One region of the Streptomyces sp. NPDC051822 genome, then DNA from elsewhere that is predicted to be linked to it. Evidence: riboswitches for the same ligand, from Rfam matches in the RefSeq annotation. Region 1 holds a riboswitch; the other holds the start of a gene.
The links. A riboswitch is a leader RNA that binds a small molecule or an ion and turns the genes downstream of it on or off. The one in region 1 is predicted to bind thiamine pyrophosphate.
Positions count from the first base shown of each region.

Region 2: it holds a riboswitch for thiamine pyrophosphate, as region 1 does, so the genes downstream of both, thiO (glycine oxidase ThiO) here and thiC (phosphomethylpyrimidine synthase ThiC) in region 1, are expected to answer to the same signal.

Region 1 is NZ_JBITBZ010000005.1:186,118-191,233, reverse strand. Features, by position in the region: gene ACIA8N_RS18270 (YibE/F family protein) at 1-918, opposite strand, end outside; TPP riboswitch at 990-1,124, shown strand; gene thiC (phosphomethylpyrimidine synthase ThiC) at 1,118-2,905, shown strand; gene ACIA8N_RS18260 (hypothetical protein) at 2,963-3,619, opposite strand; gene ACIA8N_RS18255 (metallophosphoesterase) at 3,781-5,116, opposite strand, start outside.
Region 2 is NZ_JBITBZ010000001.1:341,954-347,069, forward strand. Features, by position in the region: gene ACIA8N_RS01545 (hypothetical protein) at 1-356, opposite strand, end outside; gene metF (methylenetetrahydrofolate reductase [NAD(P)H]) at 411-1,328, opposite strand; gene thiE (thiamine phosphate synthase) at 1,483-2,142, opposite strand; gene ACIA8N_RS01560 (Rv2175c family DNA-binding protein) at 2,245-2,610, opposite strand; gene ACIA8N_RS01565 (FAD-dependent oxidoreductase) at 2,654-3,877, opposite strand; TPP riboswitch at 3,960-4,073, shown strand; gene thiO (glycine oxidase ThiO) at 4,071-5,116, shown strand, end outside.

The sequences.
Region 1 (5,116 bases):
GTCGATGCTCGGGTACAGGCCGTGGATCAGGCCGGTGTTGTCGTCGGTGTTGCCGCTCAGCGACGCCCAGTCGATGAAGACCGAGCCGAGCAGTCCGATCAGCAGCAGGGAGATCAGCGTCCCCAGCACCGCCACCGAGGTGCGCGCCGAGAGGCCATGGCACATGTAGAGCGCGATCAGCATGATCGCGCTCGACCCGACGATCGCCACGACCAGCGGATTCGACCCCTGCAGGATCGCGGGCAGGATGAAGAACGTGAGCACGAGGAAGCTCGCGACGAGGGCGATCAGCGCCATCACGCCCCGCATCCGGCCGACGAGCACGACGACGAGGGCGAAGATGCCTGCGAGCACCGCCAGCGGGATCTTGCGGTTCACATCGGTCACCGAGTACTGGAGGTCACGCGGCGCGTCGGGAGCGTACGCGACCACCACCCCCTGGCCCTCGTCCAGTTGGCGCGGTGCGTCCGGCTGCACGATCTCGGTGAACCTGCGCCCCTTCTCCGGGCCGCTGGTGACCTCGATGGTCGCCTTCTCGCACTGTCCCTGCTGGGCGTTGACCGCCTCGCGCCCCTGAGGGGTGGAGGTGTCGCCGGTCGGCGGGACCTGCGCGGCGTTCACGTCCGCGCAGTCGACCTGCTCGACGGCGACGACCTTGCCCTGCTCGGTCTGCCGGTCGAAGCCGACCCCGGTGCGCTCATGGGGCGGGGCGCCACCGGGCCACAGCACCATGAGCCCCACCACGACGGCTGTGGCGAAGGGGATCAGGACCGCGGCGATGACCTTGCGCAGATGCCGGGACACCGGTGCGGCGGGCCCGTGGTTGTGGCTGTGGCCGTGCCCCTGGGCGTGGCCGTGGGAAGGGCCTGGACCGTGGTCGTGGCCGTGCGGCTCGGGAGTCTGCTGGGGGGAAGTCACCGACCGATCATCGCAAGAACGGCGGGGGCCCACTGTTCAGCACGCCAGGGATGACGCTAGCGTGGTGGCACCTTTGCACACGCGGGAGCTCGGAGCACCGGGCTGAGAGGGCGCTGATCACCGTACGCACGTACGGGAGGAGGCTGCGCCGACCGCCGAACCTGTTACCGGGTAATGCCGGCGTAGGGAGATCGGTCTCATGACCATTCAGGATGCACGCACGCCTGCCTCCGACCAGGACGGCACCTCTGTCGACGGTGAGCGCACACCGGGCTGGCACAAGGGGTACGTCCAGGGCTCGCGGCCCGACCTCCGGGTGCCGGTCCGTCAGGTACACCTCACCAACGGCAAGGACGTCACGCTGTACGACACGTCCGGCCCGTACACCGACCCCACCGTCGACACCGACGTACGGCGGGGCCTCCCGCCGCTGCGCGAGAACTGGATCATCGGCCGCGGCGACACGGAGGAGTACGCGGGCCGCCCGGCCCGTCCCGAGGACGACGGCATCAAGCACACCTCGCCGCGCGGCGGCGGGCTGAAGAACCTCGACGCCGTCTTCCCCGGCCGTCCGCGCCTGCCGCGCCGCGGCCGCGACGGCCAGGCGGTGACCCAGCTCGCGTACGCCCGCCGGGGGGAGATCACCCCGGAGATGGAGTACGTCGCCATCCGCGAGAACGTCTCCCCCGAGGTCGTACGGGAGGAGATCGCCGCAGGTCGCGCGGTGCTGCCGGCGAACGTCAACCACCCGGAGATCGAGCCGATGATCATCGGCAAGCGGTTCCTGGTGAAGGTCAACGCCAACATCGGCAACTCCGCCGTCACCTCCTCCATCGAGGAGGAGGTGGAGAAGATGACCTGGGCGACCAAGTGGGGCGCCGACACGGTCATGGACCTGTCCACCGGCCGCAACATCCACACCACCCGCGAGTGGGTGCTGCGCAACTCCCCCGTCCCGATCGGCACCGTGCCGCTCTACCAGGCCCTGGAGAAGGTCGACGGCAGGGCCGAGGACCTGACCTGGGAGATCTACAAGGACACGGTCATCGAGCAGGCCGAGCAGGGCGTGGACTACATGACCGTGCACGCCGGCGTACTCCTGCCGTACGTGCCGCTCACCGCGCGCCGCAAGACCGGCATCGTCTCGCGCGGCGGCTCGATCATGGCCGCGTGGTGTCTCGCGCACCACAAGGAGAACTTCCTCTACACGAACTTCGAGGAGCTCTGCGAGATCCTCGCGACGTACGACGTCACGTACTCGCTCGGCGACGGCCTGCGTCCCGGCTCGATCGCGGACGCCAACGACGAGGCCCAGTTCGCGGAGCTGCGCACGCTCGGCGAGCTGAACACGATCGCCAAGCGCCACAACGTCCAGACGATGATCGAGGGCCCCGGGCACGTCCCGATGCACAAGATCAAGGAGAACATCGACCTCCAGCAGGAGATCTGCGAGGAGGCGCCGTTCTATACCCTCGGCCCGCTGACCACGGACGTCGCGCCCGCGTACGACCACATCACCTCCGGCATCGGCGCGGCGATGATCGCCTGGTGGGGCACGGCCATGCTCTGCTACGTCACGCCCAAGGAGCACCTCGGGCTGCCGAACCGGGACGACGTGAAGACGGGCGTCATCACGTACAAGATCGCGGCCCACGCGGCCGACCTCGCCAAGGGACACCCGGGCGCGCAGGAGTGGGACGACGCGCTCTCGGACGCGCGGTTCGAGTTCCGCTGGGAGGACCAGTTCAACCTGGCGCTCGACCCGGTCACCGCCCGCGAGTTCCACGACGAGACGCTGCCCGCGGAGCCCGCGAAGACCGCGCACTTCTGCTCGATGTGCGGTCCGAAGTTCTGCTCGATGAAGATCTCGCAGGACATCCGTCGTGAACACGGCGGTACGCAGCAGGAGATCGAGGCCGGCATGGCGGAGAAGTCCAAGGAGTTCGCCGAGAGCGGCAACCGCGTCTACCTGCCGCTGGCGGACTGACCCCCACCGGCGCTCGGCCGGCCCGCGACCCCGGGGGAGTCGCGGGCCGGCGGTGCGTCACGGCTGGGGCGTCGGCGGTGGGCCCGCGGGGGGCGCGGTGGCCGCGAGGGCGTCGCGCAGGAAGGGGAGGATCCCGCGTTCGAGAAGGGCGCGGCGCCAGGCCTCCCGGGCGCGGGACAGTTCGTCGTCCGGCGCGGACCCCGTGTGCACGGCGGCCGGACTGTTCCGCAGGGCCGTCATGAGGAGTCCGACGGCCGCGCCGAGCAGCCCGGCCGCGGCCACGGCGCCGAAGACCAGACCGGCCGTGAGGAGCGTCGCCCCGAACACCAGGGTGGGGGCGAGCGCGCGCAGGACCGCGCCGACCAGCAGGAAGATGACGGCGGCCGTGCCCGCGAGAACGGGCACCATGACGGTGAGGATCGCGACGACGCCCGGGCCGGGGCCGGGGCGGTCGGAGTTCTCCGCGGGTCGGGCCCCGAGGGTCGCGCGGTGCTGTTCGCGGACCTTCACGAAGTGGTCGTACTCGCTCGCCGCCGCGCTGGTGACCAGTGTCGTCGCGTTCAGCGTCATGGCGCGCAGCTGCGCGAGCGTGAGACGCGTGCCGGCTCCGGCGAGATCCGGACGTGCGTGGGCGGTGCTCAGTGCGTCGTCGAGGACCCGCTCGTACTCGGCGCGGTCCTCGGTCAGCAGGTGCGGAGCCACGTTCATGTGCATCCCCCGATGCTCCGTAGGCCCTGATCTGCCGTGGCAAACGGTCGGTTGGGCGGAAACGGAGGAGAGCCTGCTACGGATGGACCCCGATGGTATTGCGGTCGTGCCACGCGCTGACAGGGTGTTTCCGGAATTCGCCTTCCCCGGATGCGCAGCGTTATGCGTCAGCCGTTCAGGGGGAGTTGGACGACCAGCAGCTTTCCGGCCATGGTCACTCCGCCGTCCATGGCGATCGCCAGACCGTCCGCGTACACGTGCGGTCCGTCGACGACCGGGCCCGCGCTGTCCTCGCCCTCCTCCGCGCCGACCTGGCCGAGGAGGTACGGGATGGGGCTGTGGCCGTGCACGATCCGGTGGCCGCCGTAGGTGGAGAGCAGCTCCTGGACGGCCTGCGGGCCGCCCTCGTCCCGGAAGGCGAAGCGCTTGGTGAACTTGCGGAAGACGTCCCAGACCTCGTCGGCGTCGTTCCGGTTGAGGATCTCGTGGACCGTGTCGTTGACGTCCTCGATGGTCGCGCCGTAGTCGAGGTACGCGGTGGTGTCGGAGTGCACGAGGAGGTGGTCGTCCTCCCGGACGACGGCGTCGAGCCGGGACATCCACTGGAGGTGGACGTCCTGGAGGCGGTCCATGTCGTGCTTCTGGCCGCCGTTGAGCAGCCAGGCGGCCTGGAAGGTGGCGGTTCCCGCCCCGGAGTTGACCGGGGTGTCGCCGAAGCGCTTGGCGCCGATGAGCAGCAGCTCGTGGTTGCCCATGAGGGCCTTGCAGTAGCCGCCGGCGGCGGCGGCCTCGGCGGACAGCCGCATGACGAGGTCGATGACGCCGATGCCATCGGGGCCCCGGTCGGTGAAGTCGCCGAGGAACCAGAGGCGGGCGTTGCCCGCGGCCCAGCCGCCGTTCTCGTCGATGAGCCCCTGGGCGCGCAGGGCGGCGACGAGTTCGTCGAGGTAGCCGTGGACGTCGCCGACGACGTAGAGCGGGCCGGGTCCCTCGCCGCTCGCGGCGGCGGGCTCGGCCGCGGTGGCGGGTTCGGGGGTGACCGGGACCTGGACGGTGTCGCCGCGCTTGATGACCGGGAGGTCGCGCTCGGTCGGGGTGTACCCGTCCGGCATCCCGGCGCCGGGGAAGGCGTTGCCGGGGTGGCCGGTGGCGACGGAGACGATGGAGGAGCCGGCCGCCGCGGGGTACGCGGGGCTGGGACGGTGTCCCAGGTGGAGCGTCGGCTCGGCGGGCATGGGCGCGGTGGGCGCGGGCGGGCCCGCGGGCACGGCGGGTGCGGCCTGCGGCGGCACGGGCGCGGCGGCTGTCGCGGGTGCGGCGGGTGCCGCGGGTGCGACAGGGGCGGCAGGTGCCGTTCGCGGTGGTGCGGGAGCGGGTGGGTGCTCGGTCGGCGCGGGCACCGGCAGAGGCTCCGTGGACGTCGGTTCTGTGGCATGGCCCTGCTCGGTGGCATGGCCCTGTACGGGCACGCGGGCGTACGGCGGTACGCGGAAGTCACGCAAT
Region 2 (5,116 bases), on a different contig from region 1:
GCGTACGCGGGGTCCTGGCCGTCGTAGGAGAGCTCGGTGACCTCGAGGGTGGGCCCGGCCTTGGCCGCCCCACCGGACCGGCGGCGACGGCTCGCACCCGGGTTGCCGCCGATCGCCCAGCCGGTGGAGAAGCCGCGGCGGAACGAGAGCGTCACATAGGTCTGGCCGACGGCGAACGCGACCGCCCCCGCGATGATGACCGCCACCGAGGGCAGCAGTACGCCCAGGACCACGCCGAGGAAGCCGCAGAAGGCGAGCACCCGCCAGCGCAGCCGTGCCTTGTACTGGAGGAGCACCTCCCCCAGCAGCCACAGTGCGACCACGCCGAACGCGATGTAGAGGACCGTCCACCCCATGCCCCGCCGCCCCTCTCCACGGTCACCGCCGCGGGTCGGGGCGGGTACGACCGGTCACGACTGCTGGTGCAGTCCGAGATTCTCGTAGATCTCGAGCGTCGCGGTGGAGCTGTTCAGCGTGATGAAGTGCAGTCCGGGGACACCCTCGGAGAGCAGCCGCGCGCAGAACTCCGTCGCGAACTCGATACCGATGGAGCGTACAGCGGCGGGATCGTCCTTGACGGCGAGGATGCGCTCTTTCACGTCCGGGGGGAAGAGCGCGTTGCTCAGCTGGGGCAGCCGGTCGAGGGTCTTCACGTTCACGACGGGCATGACCTCGGGGATGATCGGGGTCTCGCAGCCCGCCTTCGCGACGCTGTCGCGCAGCCGCAGATAGTTCTCCGGATCGAAGAACATCTGGGTGATCGCGTAGTCGGCGCCCGCGCGGCACTTGTCCACGAAGTGCCGGATGTCCGTGTCCCAGTCGGTGGAGCGGGGGTGCATCTCGGGGAAGGCGGCGACGCCCACGCAGAAGTCGCCCGACTCCTTGATCAGCCGGACGAGGTCGGCCGCGTACCGCACGCCCTCGGGGTGCTCGACCCACTCGCCCAGCGGGTCGCCCGCCGGGTCGCCGCGCAGCGCGAGCATGTTGCGGATGCCGGCGTCGGCGTACTGGCCGAGGACGTTGCGCAGCTCGGCCACCGAGTGGTCGACGGCCGTGAGGTGCGCGACGGGGGTGAGCGTGGTGTCGGAGGCGATCTTCTGGGTGGCCTTCACGGTGCCGCCGCGGGTGGAGCCGCCGGCGCCGTAGGTCACGGAGACGAAGCTCGGTCCGACCGCCTCGACCCGCCGCATGGCGTTCCAGAGGCCCTGCTCGCCCTTCTCGGTCCGGGGCGCGTAGAACTCGAAGGAGTACGACGTGCCGCCGGAGGCGAGGATGTCGCGGACCGTGCGAGCGCGGTCGGAGCGGACGGAAGCGGTACCAAGGGCCATACGGGCAGGTTAGACGCGGTCCGGGAAGCCGCGTAAACGGCGTCCGAGTGCTGGACACCTTTTCGGACACCCCGCCGGGCACGCCGCCGGACGCCGGGGGGACGCCCGGTGGACGTCCTCGCGGGCCCCTCCGGGTGCGCCGGCAGGACACTTCCTAGGCCTCCGCGCGCTCCCGTACCCGCTTGGCGAGGGCGGCCGTCGCGGCGGCCGGGTCGTCGGCCTCGGTGATCGCGCGGACGACGACGATCCGGCGCGCGCCCGCGTCCAGGACCTCGTCGAGGTTGGTCTCGTCGATGCCGCCGATGGCGAACCAGGGCCGGTCCTGGGCCAGCCCGGCCGCGTACCGCACGAGACCGAGGCCCGGCGCGTACCGTCCGGGCTTGGTGGGGGTGGGCCAGCAGGGGCCGGTGCAGAAGTAGTCCACGCCCGGTTCCGCGGCGGCCGCGGCCACCTCGGTCTCGGCGTGGCAGGAACGGCCGATCAGTACGTCGTCGGGGCCGCCGAGGATCGCCCGGGCGGCGGGCACGGGCAGGTCGCCCTGGCCGAGGTGGAGCACGTCGGAGCCGATGGCGTGGGCGACGTCGGCCCGGTCGTTCACGGCGAGCAGTCTGCCGTGCCGGCGGGCGGCGTCGGCGAAGACGGCGAGGTGCTCCAGCTCCTCACCGGCCTCCATGCCCTTGTCGCGGAGCTGCACGATGTCCACGCCGGAGGAGAGCACGGCGTCGAGGAAGGCGGGCAGGTCGCCCTGGCGCTTCCGGGCGTCGGTGCAGAGGTAGAGCCGGGCGTCGGCGAGCCGCTCACGAGGCGTGGGCATGGGTGGGTTCCCCCCGTCGGTGTCGCCGGCGCCGCGGCGGCCGGCCCGTGAGGGGGCCGGTCGCCGCGACACCCGCTGATGGTGTCCTGGTGCGTGCGTGCCTCAGAGGGCGAGCGCCTGGGCGCGGCGCTTCACCTCCGTGCCGCGGTTCTCGTTGAGCGCCTGCGCGGGCGTGCCCGGCAGGCTCTCGTCCGGAGTGAAGAGCCACTCCAGCATCTCCTCGTCGGTGAAGCCGTCGTCCCGCAGCACGGTCAGGAGCCCGACGAGGCCCTTGACGATCTTGTCGCCCTGGATGAAGGCGGCGGGAATCTGCAGGGCGTTGTTCTCTCCACGGCGCACGGCGATGAGCTGACCTTCCTTGATCAGCTGCCGCACGCGCGTCACCTCGACATCGAGCATCTCCGCGATGTCGGGCACGTAGAGCCAGGCGGGGACGAGCGCATCGATCTTTACGTCAATCTCGGTCACAGGACAAGCCTGCCATCCCGGACCGACAGCCGGTACCCGGGCCCTACCGGACCGCCGCCTTCAGGGGTACGGAGGGGTCGGCTGCGCGCTCCGGGTCCACGGGGGTGGCCGTCTCGATGATCTTGCGGCCCTGGGCCAGGTCGCGGGGGCGGCCGACGGCGAGGAGGGCCACGAGCACCCCGGCGCGCAGCCAGAGCGCTGACCAGGCCTCACCGGCGGGGTCGCCGCGCCACAGCAGCTCGTCCGCGCCCGCGTGGTGCCCGGCGTACTGGACGAAGCGGCCGAACTGCTCGGACCAGAAGTACGGGACGGGGTCGTACGGCCCGGAGTCGGCCCCGGTGATCGTGGCGGCGACCGTGCGGGGGCCCTGGAGCGCGTTGTCCCAGTGGTGGACGAGGAGGCGCTTGCCGTAGCGGGCGGAGGGGAAGGAGGCGCAGTCGCCGACGGCGTACACGTCGGGCAGGGAGGTGCGCAGCCGCTCGTCGGCGGTGACGGCGCCGCTGGGGTCGAGGGCGATGCCGGAGTCCGCGAGCCAGTCGGTGGCGGGGCGGGCGCCGATGCCGACGACGACGGCGTCGGCGGGGAGCTCGCGGCCGTCGGCGAGGACCACCCGGCCGGGCGCGCCCGGCTCGACGGAGTGCACGCGCGCGTGGGTGAGGAGTTCGGCGCCGCCGGCCCCGTACCACTCGGCCATGGGGGTGGTGACCTCGGCGGGCAGGGCGCCGGCGAGGGGGCGGTCGGCGGCCTCGACGACGGTGACGGCGCAGCCCGCCTCGCGCGCGGCGGTGGCGAACTCGGCGCCGATCCATCCCGCGCCGACGACCACGACGGCGTGGCGGCGCTCCAGGACGGGGCCGAGGCGCACGGCGTCGTCGAGGGTGCGCAGCAGGTGGACCCCGGGGACGCCCTCGGTGCCGGGCAGGGTGACCGGGTGGGCCCCGGTGGCGACGACCAGGATGTCGTACGGGACGGGCCCCGCCTCGGTGTCGATCTCGTGGTCGGCGGCGCGCAGCCCTGTGACGTCGAGGCCGAGACGCAGCTCGATGCCGAGGTCCTCGAAGTCGACGTCGAAGGCGGAGTCCTCGGCCTTGCCGAGGAGGATGGCCTTGGAGAGCGGGGGCCGGTCGTAGGGCTGGTGGGACTCGGCCCCGATGAGGGTCACGGGGCCGGTGAAGCCCTGTTCGCGCAGGGCGACGGCGGTCTGCACGCCCGCCATCCCGGCGCCGACGATCACGACATGCTGCTGGGCCTGCTTCTGCTCGCTCACCCGCCCACCTTACGTTCCTGACACACCGTCAGCCAGGGAGGGGCCTGGGCCCCGAAAGGGCCTGCGGTTAGTCTGGCGGGCGTAAAGCACTCGCGGGAGCCCGGACGCACCGGGCTGAGAGGGAGGCTGGGACGGCCTCCGACCGTACGAACCTGATCCGGGTCATGCCGGCGAAGGGAGGGGCTGGACGCCCATGCGTTCTTCCGATGTCAGTGGAGCCACTGACGCTACCCGTGCCACCGATACCGCCGACGTCCTCGTCGTCGGCGGCGGCATCATCGGTCTGGTCACGGCCTGGCGGGCCGCGCGGCGCGGACTGCGCACCGCCGTCGTCGACCCGGACCCGGGCGGCGGCGCCGCACGGGTCGCGGCCGGGATGCTCGCCGCCGTCACCGAACTCCACTACGGCGAGGAGACCCTGCTCGGGCTCAACCTCGCCTCCGCCGCGCGCTATCCCGCGTTCGTCGCCGAGCTGGAGGAGTTCACCGGCCACGACGTCGGCTACCGCGCCTGCGGCACCCTCGCCGTCGCCCTCGACGCCGACGACCGGGCCCACCTGCGCGAACTGCACGCCCTGCAGACCCGCTGCGGGCTCACCTCCGAGTGGCTCAGCGGCCGCGAGTGCCGCCGCCTCGAACCGATGCTCGCCCCGGGGGTGCGGGGCGGGCTGCGGGTCGACGGCGACCACCAGGTCGACCCGCGCCGGCTCGCCGCCGCGCTCCTCGTCGCCTGCGAACGGGCCGGGGTGGTCTTCCACCGCGCGCTCGCGCAGAGCCTGACGGTGGTACGGGACCGGGCGCGCGGTGCCGTGCTCGCCGGGGGCCGGGAACTGGCGGCCGACCAGGTCGTCCTCGCCGCCGGAAGCCTGAGCGGGCGGCTCGCGGGCGTGCCCGCCGAGGTCCTGCCGCCCGTCCGCCCCGTGAAGGGCCAGGTGCTGCGGCTGCGGGTGCCGGCCCCGTACGCCCCCTTCCTCTCCCGGACCGTCCGGGCCGTCGTCCGCGGCAGCCACGTCTACCTGGTGCCGCGCGCGAACGGCGAGCTCGTCGTCGGCGCCACCAGCGAGGAGCTGGGCTGGGACACCACGGTGACGGCGGGCGGGGTGTACGAGCTGCTGCGCGACGCCCACGAACTCGTCCCCGGCCTCACCGAACTGCCGCTCACCGAGACCCTCGCCGGGCTCCGCCCCGCTTCCCCGGACAACGCGCCGCTGCTCGGCCCCACCGCTCTGCCCGGCCTCCA